3 regions of the Streptomyces sp. NBC_01460 genome follow, and region 2 is predicted to be linked to each of the others. Evidence: riboswitches for the same ligand, from Rfam matches in the RefSeq annotation. Region 2 holds a riboswitch; each other region holds the start of a gene.
What was found. Region 2 has a riboswitch for cyclic di-AMP ahead of OG488_RS20025 (M23 family metallopeptidase). Riboswitches for the same ligand answer to the same signal wherever they lie in the genome.
Positions count from the first base shown of each region.

Region 1: another riboswitch for cyclic di-AMP. It lies ahead of OG488_RS33085 (M23 family metallopeptidase); the one in region 2 lies ahead of OG488_RS20025 (M23 family metallopeptidase).
Region 3: another riboswitch for cyclic di-AMP. It lies ahead of OG488_RS28985 (LysM peptidoglycan-binding domain-containing protein); the one in region 2 lies ahead of OG488_RS20025 (M23 family metallopeptidase).

Region 1 covers NZ_CP109473.1:7,340,630-7,348,036, forward strand. Annotated here, with positions in the region: gene dxs (1-deoxy-D-xylulose-5-phosphate synthase) at 1-1,634, shown strand, start outside; gene OG488_RS33065 (aspartate aminotransferase family protein) at 1,631-3,025, shown strand; gene OG488_RS33070 (helix-turn-helix domain-containing protein) at 3,097-3,717, shown strand; gene OG488_RS33075 (DUF6126 family protein) at 3,795-3,968, shown strand; gene OG488_RS33080 (tyrosine-protein phosphatase) at 3,978-4,802, opposite strand; cyclic di-AMP (ydaO/yuaA leader) riboswitch at 5,217-5,375, shown strand; gene OG488_RS33085 (M23 family metallopeptidase) at 5,381-6,286, shown strand; gene OG488_RS33090 (SGNH/GDSL hydrolase family protein) at 6,469-7,296, shown strand; gene OG488_RS33095 (STM4011 family radical SAM protein) at 7,317-7,407, opposite strand, start outside.
Region 2 covers NZ_CP109473.1:4,476,621-4,484,027, reverse strand. Annotated here, with positions in the region: gene OG488_RS20030 (aldo/keto reductase) at 1-657, opposite strand, end outside; gene OG488_RS20025 (M23 family metallopeptidase) at 848-1,888, opposite strand; cyclic di-AMP (ydaO/yuaA leader) riboswitch at 1,900-2,052, opposite strand; gene OG488_RS20020 (PP2C family protein-serine/threonine phosphatase) at 2,286-3,473, opposite strand; gene OG488_RS20015 (MerR family transcriptional regulator) at 3,580-4,326, opposite strand; tRNA gene OG488_RS20010 (tRNA-Met) at 4,442-4,515, opposite strand; gene OG488_RS20005 (hypothetical protein) at 4,717-5,031, shown strand; gene OG488_RS20000 (FAD-binding oxidoreductase) at 5,243-6,628, shown strand; gene OG488_RS19995 (hypothetical protein) at 6,835-6,993, shown strand; gene OG488_RS19990 (hypothetical protein) at 7,052-7,273, shown strand; gene OG488_RS19985 (ABC transporter substrate-binding protein) at 7,377-7,407, opposite strand, start outside.
Region 3 covers NZ_CP109473.1:6,409,142-6,416,548, reverse strand. Annotated here, with positions in the region: gene OG488_RS29005 (ATP-binding protein) at 1-156, opposite strand, end outside; gene OG488_RS29000 (MBL fold metallo-hydrolase) at 223-1,215, opposite strand; gene OG488_RS28995 (SIS domain-containing protein) at 1,622-2,515, shown strand; gene OG488_RS28990 (hypothetical protein) at 2,643-3,224, opposite strand; gene OG488_RS28985 (LysM peptidoglycan-binding domain-containing protein) at 3,435-4,292, opposite strand; cyclic di-AMP (ydaO/yuaA leader) riboswitch at 4,295-4,480, opposite strand; gene OG488_RS28980 (hypothetical protein) at 4,840-5,070, shown strand; gene OG488_RS28975 (TetR/AcrR family transcriptional regulator) at 5,175-5,813, opposite strand; gene OG488_RS28970 (quinone oxidoreductase family protein) at 5,907-6,872, shown strand; gene OG488_RS28965 (ferredoxin) at 6,975-7,166, opposite strand; gene OG488_RS28960 (cytochrome P450) at 7,216-7,407, opposite strand, start outside.

The DNA of each region.
Region 1 (7,407 bases), 2.9 Mb from region 2:
AGGGCGGCCTCTCCGGTTACCCCTCGCGCGAGGAGTCCGAGCACGACGTCATCGAGAGCTCCCACGCCTCGGCCGTCCTCGGCTGGGCGGACGGCCTCGCCAAGGCCGACGAGGTGCTGGGCCGCCCGCACCACGTGGTGGCGGTCATCGGCGACGGGGCCCTCACCGGCGGGATGGCCTGGGAGGCGCTCAACAACATCGCGGCGGCCGGCGACCGCCCGCTGATCATCGTCGTCAACGACAACGAGCGCTCGTACGCCCCGACCATCGGCGGCCTCGCGAACCATCTCGCCACCCTCCGCACCACCGACGGCTACGAGCGCTTCCTGTCCTGGGGCAAGGGCGTGCTCCAGCAGACCCCGGTCATCGGACCACCGCTCTACGGATCGCTGCACGGGGCGAAGAAGGGCTTCAAGGACACGTTCGCCCCCCAGGGCCTGTTCGAGGACCTGGGCCTGAAGTACGTCGGACCGGTCGACGGCCACGACACCGCGGCCGTCGAATCCGCGCTGCAGCGGGCCAAGCGGTTCCACGGCCCCGTGCTGGTGCACTGCATCACCGAGAAGGGCCGTGGCTACGCGCCCGCCCTGGCCGACGACGCCGACCGCTTCCACACGGTCGGCAGGATGGACCCGCTGACCTGCGAGCCACTCGTCGTGCCCGCCGCGCCGTCCTGGACATCGGTGTTCGGCGACGAGATCGCGGAGATCGGTGCCGAGCGCCCGGACGTGGTCGCGATCACCGCGGCCATGCTGCACCCGGTCGGGCTGACCCGCTTCGCGGCGGAGTTCCCCGACCGGATCTGGGACGTCGGGATCGCCGAGCAGCATGCCGCGGTCTCCGCCGCCGGGCTGGCCACCGGCGGCCTGCACCCGGTCGTCGCCGTCTACGCGACCTTCCTCAACCGGGCGTTCGACCAACTGCTGATGGACGTCGCCCTGCACAGGTGCGGGGTGACCTTCGTCCTGGACCGGGCCGGGGTCACCGGCGTCGACGGTCCCTCGCACAACGGCATGTGGGACCTGTCCGTCCTCCAGGTCGTCCCGGGGCTCCGGATCGCGGCCCCGCGCGACGCCGACCGGCTGCGGGAGGAACTACGGGAGGCCGTCGAGGTCGAGGACGCGCCGACGGTGATCCGCTTCCCCAAGGAGTCGGTGGGGGAGTCCGTCGCGGCGGTCGGACGGATCGGCGGGATGGACGTCCTGCACAGGGCACCGGATCCGGACGTCCTGCTGGTGGCCGTCGGAGTGTTCGCCCCGCTCTGCCTGCGGGCGGCCGATCTGCTCGCCGCATCCGGGATCCGCTGCACGGTCGTCGACCCCCGCTGGGTCAAGCCGGTCGACGAGCAGCTGCCCCCGCTCGCCGCGCGACACCGGCTGGTGGCGGTCGTCGAGGACAACAGCAGGACCGGCGGAGTCGGCTGGGCCGTCGGACAGGCCCTGCGGGACGCGGACGTCGACGTACCACTTCGGACGTTCGGCATCCCCGAGGAGTTCCTCGCGCACGCCGGGCGCGGTGAGGTACTGGCCGAGATCGGGCTCACCCCGGTGGAGGTCGCCGGGCGGATCCGTGCGGCGCTGGAGCGCCGCACGGCAGGGGGAGAGCGGCACGTGCCTGAGGAGAACGGGTCATGAAGGACGACGAGCAGGGTTTCGATCTGGCACGGCTCCTCGCGGAACGAGGTGGCGAACGCTACGAGCTGCACACCCGGCACCTCAACCACCAGCTGCCGCGGATGCTGCGCACCCTCGGTTTCGACAAGGTCTACGAGAGAGCCGAGGGCGCGCACTTCTGGGACGCGGAGGGCAACGACTACCTCGACATGCTCGCCGGGTTCGGCGTGATGGGGCTGGGCAGGCACCACCCCGTCGTGCGCAGGGCGCTCCACGACGTCCTGGACGCCTCGCTCGCCGACCTCACCCGCTTCGACTGCCAGCCGCTGCCCGGACTGCTGGCGGAGAAGCTGCTGGCGCACAGCCCGCACCTGGACCGGGTCTTCTTCGGCAACAGCGGTACGGAGGCGGTCGAGACAGCGCTGAAGTTCGCCCGGTACGCCACCGGCAAGCCGCGGATCCTCTACTGCGACCACGCCTTCCACGGGCTGACCGCCGGCTCGCTCTCCGTCAACGGGGAGACGGGTTTCCGGGACGGGTTCGCGCCCCTCCTGCCCGACACCGCCATCGCGCTCGGCGACCTCGACGCCCTCCGGCGTGAGCTGAGGCGCGGTGACGTGGCCGGGCTCGTCGTGGAGCCGATCCAGGGCAAGGGTGTCCACGCCTCACCGCCCGGCTTCCTCCGGGAGGCGCAGGAACTGCTCCACCGGCACAAGGCGGTGCTCATCGCCGACGAGGTGCAGACCGGGCTCGGCAGGACCGGTGACTTCTACGCGTACCAGCACGAGGAAGGCGTCGAACCGGATCTGCTCTGTGTCGCCAAGGCGCTCTCCGGCGGGTACGTGCCGGTCGGTGCCACGCTCGGCAAGGACTGGATCTTCAAGCGCGTCTACTCCTCCATGGACCGGGTCCTCGTCCACTCCGCGAGCTTCGGATCCAACGCCCAGGCCATGGCGGCCGGGCTCGCCGTCCTCACGGTGATGGAGCAGGAGGAGACCGTCGCGCACGCCCGTCGCACCGGAGACCTGCTGCGGGAGCGGCTCGCCGCGCTCGTCGGCCGCTACGAGCTGCTGCACGAGGTGCGCGGACGCGGGCTGATGATCGGCATCGAGTTCGGCCGGCCGTCCTCCCTCAAGCTCCGCAGCCGCTGGACGATGCTGCAGGCGGCCCGCAAGGGCCTCTTCGCGCAGATGGTGGTGGTGCCGCTGCTGCAGAAGCACCGGATCCTCACCCAGGTGTCGGGAGACCACCTGGAGGTGATCAAGCTGATTCCACCGCTGGTCATCGGGGAACCGGACGTCGACCGCTTCGTGACCGCGTTCACCGCCGTCATGGACGACGCGCACAGCGGGGGTGGTCTGATGTGGGACTTCGGCCGGACCCTGGTGAAACAGGCCGTCGCCAACCGCTGAGCGTCTCCGGGCTTCTTTGCCTCTGAGGCAAAAAATTTGCCTCAGAGGAAAGGTCCTGGCCCAATGGAGGTATGAATCCTCCTGACGGAGGGGTGGCCGACGAGCTCCCCGGGGTCGCACCGCGCCTGCGCGACCTGCGGCGCGACCGCGGCCTCACGCTGGAGGCGGCGGCCGGGCGGGCCGGCCTCTCGCCGGCCCACCTCTCCCGGCTCGAAACGGGCCGCAGACAGCCTTCGCTGCCGATGCTGCTCGGCCTCGCCCGTGTCTACGGTACGACCGTCTCCGAGCTCCTGGGGGAGATGCCGCCCGAACGTGACGCGATCGTCCGCGGCGGTCGCCTCGAGGCCACGCCGCGCGGCACCGGAGCGGGCGGCTGGGTCTACCGGCAGGCCGGTGGACCGGGCCGCGCCATGCAGGCCCTGAGGGTCCACGTCCCGTACGGCACCGAGGGGGACCTCGTGCGTGTCCACCCCGGTGAGGAGTGGCTGTACGTCCTCGACGGCCGGCTCCGGGTCGTGCTCGGCGAGACCGTCCACGACCTCGGTCCGGGGGACAGCGCGCACTTCGACTCGCTCACCCCGCACCGGATCGCAGCGCTCGACGCCGGCGGGGCGCGCCTGCTCTTCGTCCACACGCTGCTGCAGAGCCCCACCGCCGAGCTGTGCCTGGGCAGCACGGTCCACCGGCTCTGATCCCGCTCACGCACCCCGCACCGCACGTCCCGTCCCGTTCGTCACGCCGGTCCCAGATGCCGGAAGAGAGGACTGTCATGTCCGATTCGGAGCACTACGACCCCCTGACTCCCCGGAGGGCGAGGAGCGCGGACACCCAGGAGCGGCGGATGCCCCGCGGCGTCGTGATCCGGCTCCTCGCCTACCTGGTGGCCGGGCACGTGGTCGCGGCCTTCCTCTTCCTTCTCTTCACCGTGGCCGGCAAGGGCTGACCCCGGTGCTCACGCGTCCTCGACGAGCCGCTCACGCAGTCGCTCGCGGGTCTCGGGGGTGATCTTCAGGCCTTCGAGGAAGTAGCGGTCCGTGCTGCCCCAGATCTCCTCGATGGCGGCGAACGCGGCGCCGAGGTAGTCGGGGTGGGCGCCGAAGAGGGGGTTGAGCAGCTCCATCACCTCGTCGGACATCCCCGCCGACGAGGAGTCGCTGCGCTTCACCTTGTAGCGGCGGTGCGCGTCGTTCGACTTGAGGTAGTCGGCCTCGATGGCCTCCTTCTCGACGCCGACCGCGAGCAGGGAGACCGCGACCGAGAGGCCGGCCCGGTCCTTCCCGGCCGCACAGTGCATCAGCGCGGGCATGCTGTCCTCCGCCAGGGCGTGCAGCACGCGGCTGTGTTCGGCGGTGCGGTCCTTGATGATCGAGCGGTACGAGGCGACCATGCGGTCCGTCCCCTTGCCGTCGGCCAGGATCGAGCGCAGCTGCTGGATGTTCCCGTCGCGCACCAGCCGCCAGAACTCCGCGCCGTCGGCCGGGTCGGAGAGAGGAATGCTGACATTCCGGACACCCGGCAGCTCCACGTCGAGGCCGTCGAGCTTGTGGTCGGCCGCGTTGCGGAAGTCGAAGACCGTGTGCAGGCCGAGCCCGGAGAGGAAGGTGGCGTCGGCCTCCGTGGCGTGGGCGAGATGGCCGCTGCGGTAGAGGCGCCCGTAGCGCACGGTGCGGCCGTCCATGGTCGGAAGCCCGCCGACGTCGCGGAAGTTGCGGACACCGGTCAGGTCGACGTCCGTCGGCTCGGGGCCGGCCGGGGGGACCTCTGGCAGCTGCGTCACAAGGGCTCCTGGGGTGTCGGGCGTCGGCGCCGCTCGCCGACGGGGGCACGCTCGCGACGATACGACATGGCTGCATCGGCCAACCGTCTCGGTCGCAGAGGTGTCGGTCCGCCCTGTAGGTGGTGGCCATGACATGTCCGTATTGGCGTATTTAGCGGAACATGCCCCGCTTGTGCGGGAGATGGGGTGAGGTGGGTGAGCGGGATCATATCCGTGACGGTGCGTGGCGGAGATCGCGACAGGTATTCCGGACGCCGTGCGGAAAGCCAAGATCCCGGATCCACGGAGTGTGACGGGAATTCCGCACCGGAATTGAAGCGCCGATTCCGGTCCGCAATGCGGGGCTTGTTCGCGGCGTCCCGGCTCGCTTACGGTCACGGTCAATCCGGACGGAACGCCTAATCCTGCCGCCGCCCGGAATCCGCACCGACTCACGTGTGGCAGGAGCGGGGGAACCAGGTAGGCCGCCGGCCGGAGGGATCCGGTACGGCTTGGGGTCAAGTCGCGCACCACGTGGCCGGGCATCTCCAGCCCGAACCCGACAGCTCACCTCGCAGGCGCCGGAGAGGAATTCCCCCATGCCCGCAAAAGGCAAGCACCGTCGTACGAAGACCGGCCCGATCTCCCGAGGCGTCCTTGCCGCCGGGACCGGTGGCGCCGTCCTCGCCCTCCCGCTGATCGGCGCCACCGGCGCCCATGCCGCCGAGCAGGCCGCCCCGGCCGCCAAGTCCGCCGCCGCCCACAGCGCGCCCGCGTCGGCCAAGAGCTCGGCGAAGACCTACTCCGTGGTCTCCGGCGACTACCTGGCGAAGATCGCGGCCGACAAGAAGGTCAAGGGCGGCTGGCAGAAGCTGTACCAGGACAACCGTGACGTCGTCGGCGAGAACCCGAGCCTGATCCGCCCGGGCATGAAGCTCACCCTCGGCGCCAAGGCGTCCGGCTCCGCGGAGAAGGCAGCCCAGGCCGCGCCCTCCAAGGCCGCGCCGAAGGCCGCCGCTCCCGCGGAGAAGGCCGCCGCTCCGGTCGAGGAGACGGCCGCGAAGACCGCCGACTCCGCCGCGTCGGAGAGCACCGGATCGGGCTGGGCCACCCCGGTCGAGAACGCCGTGGTCACCACCCAGTACCGCGCCTCAGGCGCCAGCTGGTCCAGCGGCTACCACACCGGTTCGGACTTCCAGGCCGCCTCCGGCACCAGCGTCCGATCCATCGGCCAGGGGACCGTGGTCTCCGCCGGATGGAGCGGCTCGTACGGCAACGAGGTCGTCATCCAGCACAGCGACGGCATGTACTCCCAGTACGCCCACCTGTCCTCGCTCGAGGTCTCGGCCGGCCAGACCGTGACCGGCGGCCAGCAGATCGGCCTCTCCGGCTCCACCGGCAACTCCACCGGCCCGCACCTCCACTTCGAGGTCCGGACCGGCCCGAGCTACGGCTCGGACGTCGACCCGATCGCCTACCTGCGTTCGCACGGCGTCTCCATCTGAGACTCCGTCCGGGACACATCACCCGGTTCGATCGCTTCGAGGAGAGGGGCGGTGCGCCACGGCGCACCGCCCCTCTCCTTATTCCTGCTTTACCAAAAACTGACCGGGTGGTCTTTCTCACCACCCGTCAACCCCTTATTACGGTCGCGTAGGTCACATTCGAAGGTGCAGGATAAGCGCTTGTGGCAGACGATTCGAGAAACAGACAACGAGGCATCATCGGGTCGTACGCAGCGATTGGCGACAGCTTCACCGAGGGTGTCGGAGACCCCGGCCCCGGCGGGACGCTCGTCGGCTGGGCGGACCGGCTCGCGGTCCTCCTCGCGGACCAGCTCCCCGTCCTCGGTGCGACGGTCGGCCCCGCGGACGACCCGCACGGGAATTTCCGGTACGCCAATCTCGCCGTACGCGGACGCCTCCTCGACCAGATAGTCGAGGAACAGGTCCCCCGGGCGAAGGAGCTGGCACCCGACCTGGTCAGCTTCTGCGCGGGCGGCAACGACATCCTCCGCCCCGGTTCCGACCCGGACGACGTGGCGGAACGCTTCGAGCGTGCGGTCGCCGAGCTGACCCAGGCGGTCGGAACCGTCATGGTCACCACCGGGTTCGACACCCGCGGCATCCCCGTGCTCAAGCACCTGCGGGGCAAGATCGCCATGTTCACCGCGCACGTCCGGTCCATCGCCGACCGCTACGACTGCCCGGTGCTGGACCTGTGGTCCCTGCGGTCCGTGCAGGACCGGCGGGCGTGGGACAGCGACAGGCTGCACCTCTCGGCCGAGGGGCACACCCGGGTCGCGCTGCGCGCCGCCCAGGTCCTCGGCCTCGACGCGCCGGCCGACCCGGACCAGGTGTGGCCTCCGCAGGTGCACCGCGGGACGTTCGAGGTGCGCCGTGACGACATCCAGTGGGCGCGCGAGTACCTCGTCCCGTGGATCGGGCGGCGACTGCGCGGGGAGTCCTCCGGGGACCACGTCGAGGCCAAGCGCCCCGACCTGCTGCCGCTCTGACCCCTGCCGCTGACGGGCGGTCAGCGGCCGACGAGGGGGAGCAGACGCCGGGCCGGGTCCGCGGGCACGAGCCCGTCCGGGGCGGGTATCCGCATCGGACGGGCGGGTATC
Region 2 (7,407 bases):
GGTGAGGAAGCCGGAGGCGAGCGCGAAGTACGGGACGGCGGCAAGACCGGCACCGGCCGCCGTGTCCTGGAGCGCGCCCTCGTAGGTGTCGCGCGAGACGAGGTTGTAGTGCGGCTGCAGTGCCACGTATCGGGCCAGGCCCTCGCGCTCGGAGAAGTCCAGGGAGGCCCGCAGCCGCGCGGGGCTGATGTTGGAGGCGGCGATCTCCCGCACCGTGCCGGCCTTCACCAGCTGGTCGAGGGCGGTGATGATCTCCTCGACGGGGACGCTCTCGTCGTCGAAGTGCGTGTAGTAGAGGTCGATGTGGTCGGTGCCGAGCCTGCGCAGGGACGCCTCGGCCGCCTCCTTGATCGTGGTGGGCGAGAGCCCCTTGTACGCCGGGTGGGCGCCGACCTTGGTGGCGATGACGACGTCGTCACGGCGGGAGCGGGCCCTGAGCCACTTCCCGATGAGGGTCTCCGACTCACCGCCCTCGTTGCCTGGGATCCAGGCGGAGTAGGAGTCGGCGGTGTCGAGGAAGTTGCCGCCCGCCGCCACATACGCGTCGAGGACGGCGAAGGTCGTGTCCTCGTCGGCCGTCCAGCCGAAGACGTTGCCGCCGAGGGCGAGGGGGAAGACCTGAAGGCCGGAGGAACCGAGCGGGCGCAGAGAAGTCATACCCGGGTACAACCAGCTGACGGAGGCACCTATTCCGATTCGCGGCCCGCACCCCGCGCGGCCCGGGTGGGCCCGGCGCCCCCGTGACAGGCGACGCCGGGCGGACCCGGGCAGACCGACGGCCCTGACGTCGGGGGGTCGTGCGTCAGGGCCGCCGGGGTTCCGGTGCGCCGAGGAGCGGCGCCGGGGATCAGATCGTGAGGCCCTTGCCGCGCAGCCAGCTCATCGGGTCCACACCCGAGCCGTCCGCGGTGTGGATCTCCAGGTGGAGGTGCGGGCCGGTCACGTTGCCGGTGGCGCCGACGCGGCCGATGGTCTCGCCGGTGGTGACCTTCTGTCCGGCGGTGACGTCCATCGAGGACTGGTGGCAGTACCAGACCTCCGTGCCGTCGTCGAGCTCAAGGACCGTGCGGTAGCCGTACGAACCGGACCAGCCCGCCGACTTCACCGTGCCGCTGTGCACGGCCTTGACCGGCGTGCCGGTGGGAGCCGCGAAGTCCAGTCCGGTGTGGTAGCCGGAGGACCACATCGAGCCGGACTGCCCGAAGGTCGAGGTGATCGTGTACGAGGAGGTCGGGACGGCGTAGCTGGCGGCGAGCTTGGCGAGGCGCTCGGCCTCGGCCTTCTTCTTCGCCGCTTCCTCCTCGGCCTTCTTCTCCGCGGCGGCCTCGGCCTCGGCGGCGCTCTGCTGCTTGGCGGCCTGGGTCGCGGCCGCTTCGGCCGCCGCCTGCTCCTGGGCGGCCCTGGCCTCGGCCTCGGCTCCCGCCGACTGCTGCTCGGCCTGCTGGAGGATGCGGGCGCGCAGGGCCTCGCCCGCGTCGGTGGTGCCCTGCTGGGCCTCGGCGGCGGTGATGCCGGCCGTGGTGAGCGGGGAGGACGCGGCGGCCGTCTCGTGCTCCGCGTCGGAGTCGCCGGACATGAAGGCACCGACGCCGGGAAGGGACTTGGCGTCGGGAAGGTTGTCCGCGATGGAATCGGGAAGAGAGATGGAGACCGGCGGCTTGCTCTGCGCGGTGGCCATGCCGCCCGCACCGACGGCCGCGATGACGCCGACGCCGAGGACGGTGGAGCTACGGGCGAGACCGCGCTGCTTGGCTACGCGATGACGGCCGCGTACGGGGCGGATGGACTCCTCGGTGGGGTTCCATTCCTCCCACGTCCTGTCCTCATCACCGAAGCCTCCGGTCCTGAAGGATGACGGGGCCTCGGGGGCAGGCTGATTGGACGCCACGTGGGCGCTCTCCTTTCCTTCCTTCTCGCCTACCGGGTTAGCTGACGGGTTCGGAGCAGGAAGGTCTCCTACGGGCCCCTTCGTCTCTCGCGAGACACAGGTGCCCGATTCACCCCATGTAGGTGGTTCCCCGGTTCCCTTGCGGAATTCGGCGCTGCGCACGGTGCCGTCTCTTGCGACGGCGGGTACAACCGCGCTGCGTTATCGAACGTTAATAGACACCCGGGTCCGATTCCAAGCTGTTCCCACAGATCGTTCACGCCTCCGGCCTGGACTTTCAGGGGTCAAACGGGCGCAAACGGGCGAGTTGAGCACCACTCATCCAGCCAGCAGTTTCTGATGGTGCGTCATATGTTATGCGGAGCGCGGTCCTTCGACTACCGAAAGTCGCGACCGGTCATTCACTGTCCCGCCCCACGATCTTCACCGTCGTCCGTCGCTCCTGCTGCCCGTGCGAAGGCCGGCCGACGGCGAGCAGCGCCATGTCGTCCGTCGACCGGCCACCGGTGTGCAGCCGTACGTCGTCGGTGAGCGCCGACAGCAGCTCCTCGGGCCCCGGGAAGAGCCGGCCGCGCAGCCGGGCCGCCGGGTCGTAGAAGACACCCTGCGCGTCGCGCGCCTCGGAGAGGCCGTCGGTGAACGCCAGGAAGGTCGCCCCGGCCGGCAGCGCCCACTCGTCCGACCGGTCGGGCCACACGTCCAGCCCCATCCCGAGCGGCAGGGCGGGCACGGTCGGGGCCAGCACGTCGAGCGCCCCGTCCGCGTGCAGCACCAGCGGCTCAGGATGGCCGCGGTTGACGACCCGCAGGGTGTCCGAACCGGCCGGGATCTCCGCGAGGACCGCGGTGACGAACCCCTCCATGGAGTCGAGCCCGCCCCGCCGCGAGCCCTCACGGGCCAGCGCCCGCTCCAGTCGCTGGACCACGCCCTCCAGCGACAGCTCCTGCTCGGCGGCCTCCCGGAACGCCCCGATCACCACGGCCACGGCCGCGACGGCGTCCAGCCCCTTGCCCCGCACGTCCCCGACCACCAGCCGGACCCCGAACGGCGTGTCCGCGACGGCGAAGAGGTCGCCGCCGACGAACTCGTCCGCCTGGGCCGCCTCGTACCGCGCCGCGATGTGCAGCCCGCCGATCCGGGCGTCCGGCACCGGGAGCACCGCACGCATCGCCGTCTCGGCGATGACCCTCGCCGAGGCGAGCTGCTCGTTGCCGCGGTGCACGACGCGGTTGATCACGAGGGACAGGGCCACGACGGTGATCAGCGTGAGCAGGTCGGTGACCGGCGTGACCCTGAGGAGCACGCCGTCCGAGAGCCGGATGGCGAGCACGACCAGGACCGCGGCGATCCCGATGCGGACGGTGCTGCTCAGCGAGAAGAACGGGGCGGCGACGAGCGCCGCGGCGGCGAAGAGCGGGACAGCGGTGACCTCGGGCGGCGTGGCGAGGTCGAAGGCCACCCCGGCACAGATCATCAGGGCGGGCAACGCACGCACGAACCGCTGGGAGCGGGCGCTCCCGGGAACGCCCCGTCGGCGTCCGTCCCGCTTCCCCACCTGTGCAACACCCCTGCCCGGTCCACCCACGGCTGCGGACGGTACCGCGCCCCACCCAGGCTGGCCGGAGCCGCGCCGAGCGGCGACTCGTCATCGGCCAAAGGGAGGAGCACGCCGGAGCCCCGTCCTCCGGAGGTCAGTCGGAGAGCCGGCGCTGCGCGTAGATCGTCAGTGCATCCCGTACGAAGACGGCGGTTCCGTCTCCGTGGCGATCGTAGTTCCTCCCGAAGCGGGGATCGGCGACGTACATCTCCCCGAGGCCGGTCACGTACGCGCGCGTGGGCTCCGTGGTCGCCGACAGCCACTCGCAGTGCCGCCGCGCGATGTCCTGCACCTGCTCGCTGTCCGCCGCCAGGCCGGCGGCCCTGGCCTCCCCGTAGTCCCGGGCGATGACCTCGTGCACGCCCTGGAAGCGGGCGCGCTCGTCCTCGGTCAGTCCGCGCCACCACCGGCCGCCGCGCTCGTACGCCTCCCTGCCCCAGCGCTCCGTGACCTCCTGCTCGTACTCCGTGTGATCGAAGCCGTCGAGCACGTCCTCCGCCATGAGTTCCTCCCCTTGTTCGGTCCGGTGGAGAGTGGTCCGCACCGAGGCGATCTGCCGGCCGATGCGCTCCCGCTCCTGCTCCAGCAGGCGCAGATGGGTCCGGAGCGCGGCGGAGGTGTCCCGCTGCCCTTCCAGCACGTCCTTGATCGCGGGCAGGGAGAGCCCCAGCTCCCGCAGCAGCAGGATGCGCTGGAGCCGGACCAGAGCCTCCTGGCCGTAATAGCGGTAACCGTTGGCACCCGTGCGGCTCGGTGCCAGGAGACCGACGTCTCCGTAGTGCCGGAGCGTGCGGCTCGTGGTGCCGGCGCGCCGGGCGATTTCCTGGATGGACCACTCCATGACGGAAACGCTAGATCTTTACGCGGCGTCAAGGTCAAGCCCGGGACCGGCGGCCGGGTGACGGCATACGACAGAGGCCCGGATTCTCGAAAGAATCCGGGCCTCTGTCTTTCAGTAGCGGGGACAGGATTTGAACCTGCGACCTCTGGGTTATGAGCCCAGCGAGCTACCGAGCTGCTCCACCCCGCGTCGTTGTGATTGCAACTCTACGCCATCCGGGACGGTGCTCCGACCACTTTTCGCACCCACTCCCGGGCCGGGATCCTGCCGGCCTCCACGCGGTACGCCAACACGGCCTGTATACGGGGATGTTGCCAGGCGGAGTGGCGTAGGCAAGGGTGTTGCCGCACCCCCCGATCTTGCGTATCGCCTGCTGGAGGGCCTCCCACCATGTCCACACCGCACAGACCTGCCCCGTACCCCTCGGCCGCGCCGTCACCCCTGCGCGTGTCCCTCGTCAGCGGCGTGATCGGCGCCGTCTTCGGTGCGGTGATCAGCGCGGCCGTCAACTACCTGGTCATCGGTGTGCCGGAGAGCGCCTCGGTCAACGCGCTCAACCACGGGATATCGGGCCTGTTCAGCGGATTCGCCGCAGGCTTCATCGGGCTCATGGTGCATCTGCGCGGGAAGCGGGCGGAGCCCGTTCCCTCGGAGTCCGTCCCCCTGGCCCCGGAGGCCGACGCCCCGGCCGTTCGGCAGGGCTGACCCCACGCCGTACCCCGTCCCGGAGCAGCCGGGACGGGGCACCGCGCCCCGCGATTGCGAGGTGTCCGGAGCGGCGGGAGGCTGGAGGGGCAAGCCTTTCGGTGTTCGGTCCCGTCTGCGCGGCATCCACAGGTGCCGGCGTCGGCCCAACCGCCTCACCCGATGTGATGGAGCCAGGGGAGGCCGGGCGCATCCGCGCTAGGAGACGATCATGGACGGCACCCTCCTCGAGACGATGCGGACCTCGCTGCGGGGCCCCGTCATCGGTCCGGACGACCCCGCGTACGGGCAGGCCCGCACGGTCTACAACGCCATGATCGACAAGAAGCCCGCCGCCGTGGTCAGGTGCCACGACACGGCGGACGTCATGGCGGCCGTCGACTTCGTCCGCGAGCACGGCCTGGACGTGGCCGTCCGGGGCGGCGGGCACAGCGGTCCCGGCCTCGGCCTCGCCGACGACGCCGTCACGATCGACCTCTCGCCCATGCGCGGGGTGCGGGTCGACCCCGCCATCCAGACCGCCCAGGCCGACGGAGGGGCGACGCTGGGCGACTTCGACCACGCCACCCACGCCTTCGGCCTCGCCACCCCTGCGGGCATCATGTCCACGACGGGCATCGGCGGGCTCGCCCTCGGCGGCGGTCACGGCTACCTCACCCGCAAGTACGGCCTGACGGCGGACAACCTGGTCTCCGCCGACGTGGTCCTGGCGGACGGCAGCTTCGTCTCCACGAACCCGAGCGAGCACCCCGACCTCTTCTGGGCGCTGCGCGGCGGCGGCGGGAACTTCGGCGTCGTCACGTCCTTCGACTTCGAGCTGCACCCCGTGGACACGGTGGGGGTCGCCATCACCGTGTGGCCGCTGGACCGCTTCAAGGACGTACTGCGCTGGTACCGCGCGTTCCTGCCGCAGGCGCCGGACGACCTGTACGGATTCTTCGCCTCGCTCACCGTGCCCCCGGGACCGCCCTTCCCCGAGGAGATCCACGGGGAGAAGATGTGCGGCGTCATCTGGTCCTCGACGGGAGACCCCGACTCCCTGGACGCGACCCTCGCCGCGGTGAACGAACCGGGGCCGCCCGCGTTCCACTTCACGGCGCCGATGCCCTACCCGGCCCAGCAGTCCATGTTCGACGCGCTGATGCCCGCCGGCCTCCAGTGGTACTGGCGCGGAGACTTCTTCGACCGCGTCACGGACGACGCTGTGGACGTGCACGCCTCCTTCGCCGAGAGGCTCCCCACCGGGCTGTCGACCATGCACCTGTACCCGGTCGACGGGGCCGCGGGGCGGGTCGGACCCGACGACACCGCCTGGGCCTACCGCGACGCGGTCTGGTCGGGCGTCATCGCGGGCATCGACCCCGACCCGGCCAACGCCGAGGCGCTCCGGGAGTGGGCCGTCGCCTACTGGGAGGCACTGCACCCGCACTCGATGGGCGGCGGCTACGTGAACTTCCTCGGCACGGGCGAGTCCCAGGACCGGGTCCGGGCCACCTACCGGGGCCACTACGACCGGCTCGCGGAGGTCAAGGAGGCCTACGACCCGCACAACCTCTTCCACGCAAACCAGAACATCGAGCCCGCCGCGCCGCACTGACCGTCACGCCGGGCGCGCAATTCCGGGGGAAAGCCGTGCCGGGAGGGTTACAGTCTGCATGCACCGCACGATGATCCGGACGCCCCCGGAGCGGCGCGGCACCGGCGGCGGCACCTCGTAGCCCCACCGGTCGGACCAGTCCGGCATTCACCGCAGCGGCTCGGTCACAGGGCTCTCACCGCACACCGACGTACAGGACACCTGAGATGACCGACATGCCTGCCCGCACGACGACGCGGCGCCCCGACAGCACCTCCGCGGCCGCGGCGACCGACACCCGCATCGCCGCCCCCCTGCCCACGCCTCAGTACGCGGGCCTGTTCATCGAGCCCGACCTGCCGCCGCTCACCGACGAACCCGAATGAGCGGTGGGCCGTGACCGGCCCCGAGTGACCGCCGCGGGCGCACGGTCGTTGAACGGCCATGCGCATCCGTATCGGCGTGATCGTCCTCGCGGTGGCCCTGCTGATCGCCGCGTTCCTCTCGAACATCCCCACCGAGGCGGAGACCGAGGCGGCCTGCCGGAGGGCTCTGGACAACCTGTCGACGTGGACCGAGCGGCCGGACATCTGCCAGGACGTGTCCCCCGAGACCTACCGGACGTTCCTCCTGATGTACGAACTGCGGGAGGAGGGCCTGGACTGAGGACGGGGCGGGCCCCCGTGCACCCGGCCCGCCCCGGACCGGCGGTCCGGGGCGGGTGCGTACGTGCATGCGTGCGGGCTCACGGGCGTGCGACCAGGTGCCGTCAGCCCTGCTGTTCCTTCCACTCCGCCTGG
Region 3 (7,407 bases), 1.9 Mb from region 2:
GAGGGCGAGGGTGCGGGCCTCCGCGGCCCTCGCCTGACGTTCGGCCAGTTCTGCGCTCGCCGAGGCACCGTAGGCCTCCCGCCGGGCCTGGTACATGCGCGTCGACGTCCATATCGCCACCACGACGGCGATCAGGGTCAGGATCCATGGCACCACGGCGTCACCGCGTCTCTGTCGTCGGGGACGGCCGGCGGCCCGCGCCGTCGCCGTTCCGGCCGGCCGTCATGCCGGCTCGCCGGTACACGCCGCGCCGGTCTCGTGGGCGACGGCGGCGACATCGGCCATCACCTGCAGGACGCCGGGGAGTTCGGACCCGTCGAGGTGGCGGTATTCGCTCCCGATGGTCACCACGAGCCGTTCCGGCAGGCCGAGCGCCGGATGGCGGCCCTCGGCGATCACCCGGCGGGCGGCCTCGACGGCGGGCACCCCCGCCGCGTGGAGGGCGTGGGCGCGTTCGCGTACGTACGCGAGGTAGCCCATGTGCTCGCGGACGCCGGCCGGGTCGAGCACGGGTCCGTGGCCGGGCACGATCACCTCGGCGCCGGTGGCCAGGACCCGTTCGCAGGCCTCGATCACGTTGCTCAGGGGGCCCGCCCAGTGCACCGGGTGGTCACCGGGCTGCTCCGGGGTGGAGGAGAAGATGACGTCGCCGCTGAACACCGTGCGCTGCGCGGGGAGATACACCATGAGGTCACCCCCCGTGTGCGCGGGCGGGAGGGACGACACCTGGACCGTGTACTCCCCCAGGGTCAGTTCGAGTTCCCCGGTGAAGTAGGTCGTCGGCCGCACGGCCTCGGTCTCCGACCAGTCGAAGCCCCCGAAGTGACGGCCAAGGTAGGCGCCGAGGGGTGTGGAGGGATCACTTCCGGCCACCAGGGCGTGCTGCTGCTGGGGGGTGGGGTCGTAGTGGATGTGCTCCCGGGCCTCCCGGGTCACGATGATCTCCGCGTCCGGGAGCACCCCGGCGCCCCAGAAGTGGTCGCCGTTGGCGTGGGTGACGACCACACGGTCGATATTCGCCCCGTCGGGCAGCCGCTTCCGGCTCTCCGCGAGGAACTGGCCGGCCAGCACCGGGTCGTAGGGGGTGTCGATCCACAGCCCGCCGCGCGGCGACACGAGCAGGCCGCAGTTGGCCAGGCCCCAGCCCCGCTTCGGCGGCAGCCAGGCGTACAGGCCCCTGCCGAGGTCAACGACGTCCCCACCCGTGATCGACATGGGGCGATTATGCCGACCAGGATCCGGCCGCGCGTTCGAACTCGGCCAACGATCCGTTCCGGTGACGTGAAATCACCCCTCCTCCGGACCGCCCACCTCCCGCCGGTGACCGTCCGAGGTCACCGCAGACCGACCTCACAGGGGATGTTCCGCCCGATGTACGAGATATCGCCTGCCGACTCCGGCCCGCCGAGCAGATACCCACGGGGTGGCGACGGAACCGGATTGAGCCGACTACCCACCGAGCATGGCCGAAAACAGATGCCGATCGGATCAGGAAGAGAGGAGCCATTTGCTTGTTCTTGCTCGATTCACCCAGGTACCATGCAACATTGAGCAAAAGGGCGACGAATTCACCCAGCCCCACCCATCAGGCGCGAGTCAGCAGCGGAAGCGGAGTGCGGACATGTCCCATGTCGAGACCGAGACAGCCGGCCAGCCGGAGTGCTGGCGCCGCGCCGCGGAGGTCGCCGTCGGCCGGAAGGCGGCCCTGCCGGCCACCGGTGAGCGCATCGCCGTCGTCGGCTGCGGAACGTCGTACTACATGGCGCAGGCCTACGCCTCGCTCCGGGAGGCCTCCGGGCAGGGCGAGTCGGACGCGTACGCCGCCTCGGAGTTCCCCTTCGGGCGCGCCTACGACCGGGTGGTGGCCCTCACCCGGTCGGGAACCACGACCGAGGTGCTCGGTCTGCTGGACCGGCTGCGGGGCACCACCCGTACCGTCGCCGTGACCGCCGACCCGCGGACCCCGGTGATGGACGCGGCCGACGAGGTGGTGGTCCTCGACTTCGCCGACGAACGGTCCGTGGTCCAGACGCGCTTCGCGACGACCGCGCTGACCCTGTTCCGCGCCCACCTCGGACTGCACACCGAGGACGTCGTACGCGACGCGGAGACGGCGCTGGCGGAGCCGCTTCCCGAAGGGCTGCTGGAGTGCACCCAGTTCAGCTTCCTGGGGCGCGGCTGGACGGTCGGGCTCGCCAACGAGGCGGCGCTGAAGATGAAGGAGGCGTCGCTCTCCTGGACGGAGTCGTACCCGGCGATGGAATACCGCCACGGCCCCATCAGCATCGCCACGGCCGGGACCGCGACCTGGATGTTCGGCGCGGCCCCGGAGGGGCTCCGGGAGCAGGTGCTGGCGACCGGGGCCCGCTGGGTCGAGAGCGCTCTGGACCCGCTGGCCGACCTGGTCCGGGTCCAGCGGCTGGCGATCGCCCGAGCGGCGGCCCGCGGTCTCGATCCCGACCTTCCGCGCCATCTGACGCGGTCCGTGGTGCTCGGCACGGCGGCCGGGGCCTGAGCCTCCGGCCCGCGGTGCCCGGGCACGACGGCCGGGGCCGGGCACGGCGGTCGAGGGCCGGCCCCCGTCAGGGCATGCCGCGCACCGGGCCGGCGAGCAGCCCGGTGTGCGGCCCCGGACGCGGGGGTCAGGCCTCTTCGAAGTAGGCGTCGAGCACCTCGTCGAGTTCCGCCGTCCACCCCTTGAGCTCGCTTCGGGCCCCGGCCTCGACCTCGGCGTTGAACCACCGGACGCTCGACAGGTGGACCGTCACGGTGAACCGGCGCCCGAAGCGGCCGGTCCTGACCTCGACCGCGCCGATCTCGGACCAGTCGAACTCCGCCTCCTGGTCGTCGAGCCGGAAGCGGACACCCGCGGCGTCCACCCTGATCGATCCGCGCCGGTCGCTGACCTCGAAGACGGGCGCGTCCTTGTCCTCGGCGCCGTCGGCGTCCTTGGCTCCGGCGTCCTCGCTCACCGCCTCGCCGTCCGGGGTGGCCTCGTCGTCCGGGATCGCGTCGGCGGCGGCCGTGGACTCCTCCGCGGCCTCCTCGGCCGCACCCTCGGCGGGAGCGTCCGCGACGTCGCCCGCCGGGACCTCGCCGGGCTCCGCCTTCTCCGCTTCCGCCTCCGTCCGCGCGGGGGCAGGGGCCGTCAGGCCGGGGATGTACGCCGGGTCTGTCCCCGCGGCGAACTCGGGCTTGTTGTTCGAATCTATGCGCTGCTCCACGGCGGGCAGTATGGACGACGAACCTGTACGAGGCCAGTCACCCCGGCCCCGACCGGCCTGTCGCGCGGGTGCCGGCCGCCGCGGTGGGGGAGCACCGGGGGACCTCGGACACGACAGAAGGGTGGTGCGGGTTCCGCCGAACCCGTACCACCCTTCAATGCCGGCCCTCTGTCACACGCCGTGTGTCAGAGGCCCCGTGTCCATGGAGCCTCAGTAGGCACCGAAGACGTTGTCGATCGAGCCGTACCGGTCCGCGGCGTAGTTGCACGCGGCGGTGATGTTGGCGACCGGGTCGTAGCTGTCCGTCGACGTACCGGGCACGTGGTACGCCTGGAAGGTCGGGTCGATGACCTGCAGCAGGCCCTTCGACGGGACGCCGTTGATCGCGTTGATGTCCCAGTTGTTGATGGCCTTCGGGTCACCCGCGGACTCGCGGATGATGTTGCGGTGGATGCCCTCGTAGGTGCCGGGGATGCCGTGCTCGGCCATGACGGCCAGCGACTCCTTGATCCAGCCGTCGAGGTCGTTCGTGTACGAGACCGGCGCGGCCGCGGGGGCGGCTTCGGCGGCCGGAGCGCCCTCGGTGGCGAGCGACGTGCTCGTGCGCTCCGAGCGGTCGGCGCGGTCGGCGCTCTTCTCGGCACGGTCGGAAGCCTTGGACCCGGCCTTGTCGGCCTTGTCCGCCGCCTTGTTCTCACCCTTGGCGCCAATGGTGATCTTCAGGCCGGGGTGAATGAGGTCCGGGTTTCCGCCGATGACCTTCTTGTTGCCCTCGTACAGGGCCTTCCAGCCACCGCTCACGGAATGCTCGCGAGCGATCTTGGCGAGAGTGTCGCCGAAGACGACGGAATAGGTGGTGGACGTGGACTTCTGCGCGGCAATTCCCTTGCCGGACACAGCAGTCGACGTTGCAGCCTTTTCCACCGCAGCGGGCTGGGCCGGGGCGGCGAAGGCGCCGGTGGCACCGATGAGGGGCAGGGCCAGGGCGGCTCCACCCGTGCTCACGGCGATGATGCCGCGGGTGAGCGAAGTGGTCCTGGAACGACGGTGCTTACCGCTTTCGGGCATGCTGAATTCCTCTCCGCCGCCTGCGAAGTGAGCTGTCGGGTTCGAGCTGGAGATGCCCGGCCGCATGGGAATGCGACTTCACCCCGAGCCGCTCCGGAAACCGGATCGGCGCTTACTTGGGTCCCCCGCTCCTGCCGTACGAGAAGTGGTCGGGTAACCGGACGGCGGCAGGATTCGGCGTTCCGCCCGGAGTGATGGTGACCGTAGGCGAGAAATAGGGAAAGGAACAAGCCTGGCGGAGTGATCACAATTCATTCGCAAGATCAATTCACGGGAATTCATGTAATCCACCCCACATCGCGTCACTCATTTCTCTTGCCGCAGAAGGGAACCGACGGGCGCACGCCCGCGTCCGGGGCGTCGGAGGTGACCCTGGTCACTGAGTCCGATTCGGGCGTTTTGCGCCTACCCGCAGGGGCCCAGGTCGCACGAAATGGCCTTTTATGGATTACGGGATTAAATTCAAAAAACACTCCAAATCGGGCATATGACTCACGCCCGATGCCCGCAGGCGTACCTGGAGCGTCGGCGTGGAACCGATCTGCCTATGACTGAGAGCCCGTACGCGCCTGTCCCCCGGATCACCGTCCTGCCGGTCCAGCCGGGTGACCCGCCCTTCCGTGTCGTGGAGATCGACGGCGAGGTGATCGGGACGGCGACCGCCATGACGGACGTCCTGAGCGCCGCCGCCACGGCCGGGGTCGTGGTCCACGACCTCGACGACCCGGCCTCCGTCCGGTGGGTGGGCGGCGGCAAGCTGCACTGGAGGCCACACTGAGCGGAAGGGCCGGGCGGGGCCGGAAGGGACTGCCGGAAGGGACTGCCGAGGGTTCGCGAGGCGCCCGGCCGGTGACGGGCCCGGCGCGCGTCAGGCCCTTGCGGTCAGACCTCGGGGGAGGGCGCCGGCGCGGCCGTGGCGCGCAGCAGGTCCAGCGACGTGTCCAGCGCGGCTTCCAGGTGGGTGATCCGGCCGGTGGACATCAGGATGACCACTCCCCCCTGCACCGCGGCGACCAGTGCGGCAGCCGCGCGGTCGGTGTCCAGCCGGGGGTCGACCTCGCCACTGTCCTGCATGAGGCGGATCCCGGCACGCAGGGCCGCCTGCCACTGGTCGAGCAGTCGTCCGGTCAGCGCCTGGGCGGCGGGGGTCGTGCGGCCCAGCTCGGTGATCAGCACGCCGAGCGGGCAGTTGACGCCCTGTTGCTCGTATCGCCGGACGACCGCGTCGCGCCAGTCCTGCCACGCCTGCCACGTACCCAGGTCGCTGAGGTGCGGCTCCTGGTCCTCCAGGACACGCTCGGCCTCGCGGGCCCCGACAGCGAGGAGCAGCTCCTCCTTGCCTCCGGGGAAGTAGTGGAAGATCTGGCTCTTGCTCGTGGAAGTGCGCGCCCGCACGTCGTCGAGCGTGGTGGCCCCGGCGCCCCTGGCCCGGATCTCCTCCGCCGCGCCCTCCACGATGCGGCGCCGGGTGGCCGCCCCCTTGGCCGTGAGTCGCGGTGGGGCACTGGTCCCGCTCGGCATGCCTGCCTCCGTTTCTGGACTTGCCAGTCCATTTTATCCGGACGACTCTGGCACCCGTCCACAGGGAACGAGAGCAGACAAGAGGACGGAAACATGCGAGCGATCGTCATCGAACGACTGGGCGGCCCGGAGGAACTCCGGCTCGTCGACCGTCCGGCCCCCAGGCCCGGCCCGGGCGACATCCTGGTCGACGTCACGGTGGCCGGTGTGAACTTCATGGACACGGGTGTGCGCCGACTGGGCCCCTCCGCGGGCGGAGTCCCCTTCACGCCCGGCGTGGAGGGTGCCGGGCGGATCGGCGCCCTGGGCGAGGGCGTGACCGGGTTCGCCGTCGGCGATCGAGTCTCCTGGGTGTACGCGTCCGGCTCCTACGCCGAACAGATCGTGCTGCCTGCCGCCGATGCCGTGCCCGTGCCGGACGACATCTCCGACGAGACGGCGACGAGCCTCATGATGCAGGGCATCACGGCCCATCACTTCACCACCGAGGCAGCCCCGGTGGAGCCTGGCCAGACGACGCTGGTCCACGGGGCGGCCGGCGGCCTGGGACATAATCTGACCCGGATGATCAAGGCGCGTGGTGCGACCGTCATCGGGCTCGCCTCCACCGAGGAGAAGGCGGAGGCGGCCCGGCGCAACGGGGCGGACCACGCGATCGTGTCCAGCGGGGACGCTTTCGTGGCACCCGTCCTGGAGCTGACCGGCGGCCACGGTGTCCACACCGTGTTCGACGGCGGGGGCGGGACCACGTTCCGGGCGTCGATGGGCGTCGTACGGCGCCACGGGACGTTGCTCTACTACGGAGCGTTCAACGGCACGGTCCCCGTACTGAACATGAGGGAGCTGCCCCGCAGCATCAAGGTCTGCTATCCGGTCTTCCGCGACCACATCCCCGGCCGCGAGGAGCTCCTGCGCCACAGCGCCGCGCTCTTCGACCTGGTGCGCCAGGGGGTACTGCTTCCCGCTGTCGGAGGGCGCTACCCGCTGCGGGACGCGGAGCGGGCGCACCGCGACATCGAGTCCCGGTCCACCACGGGCAAGCTCCTCCTCTTCCCGTAGCGGAAGGAGCCCCTGCGCAACGACGACGGGGAGACGTCGACCGGGGGACGGCCGCGGGCCACCGCCGCCGCCCCCGGGCTCCTTCCCGTCAGTCCTGGACCGTCAGTCCTGGACCGTGATGGCGAGGGCCGGGCAGACCGCCGCGGCCTGCTCGACGTCGTCGGCCCGGTCCGACGGCGGTGCGGGGTCGAGCAGCACCGCGATGCCGTCGTCGTCCTGGTCGAACACGTCAGCGGCGGCGACCACGCACTGTCCGGACGCCACACACTTGTCCTGGTCGAGGGTCACTTTCATGAGCACTCCTTCGTCGTCGGTGTCGATGAGGGGACGGTGGGGGGAGGAGTCACCAGGCCACGGGCAGTTCGTGGACCCCGTAGACGGATCCGTCGTGCTTGAACGACAGCTGCTCCAGGGCGGTGTCCAGGCGCAGGGTCGGGATGCGCCGGTAGAGGGTGCTGTAGACCACCTGCAGCTCCATGCGGGCCAGCGGCTGGCCGACGCACTGGTGCACGCCGAAGCCGAAGGCGACGTGGCG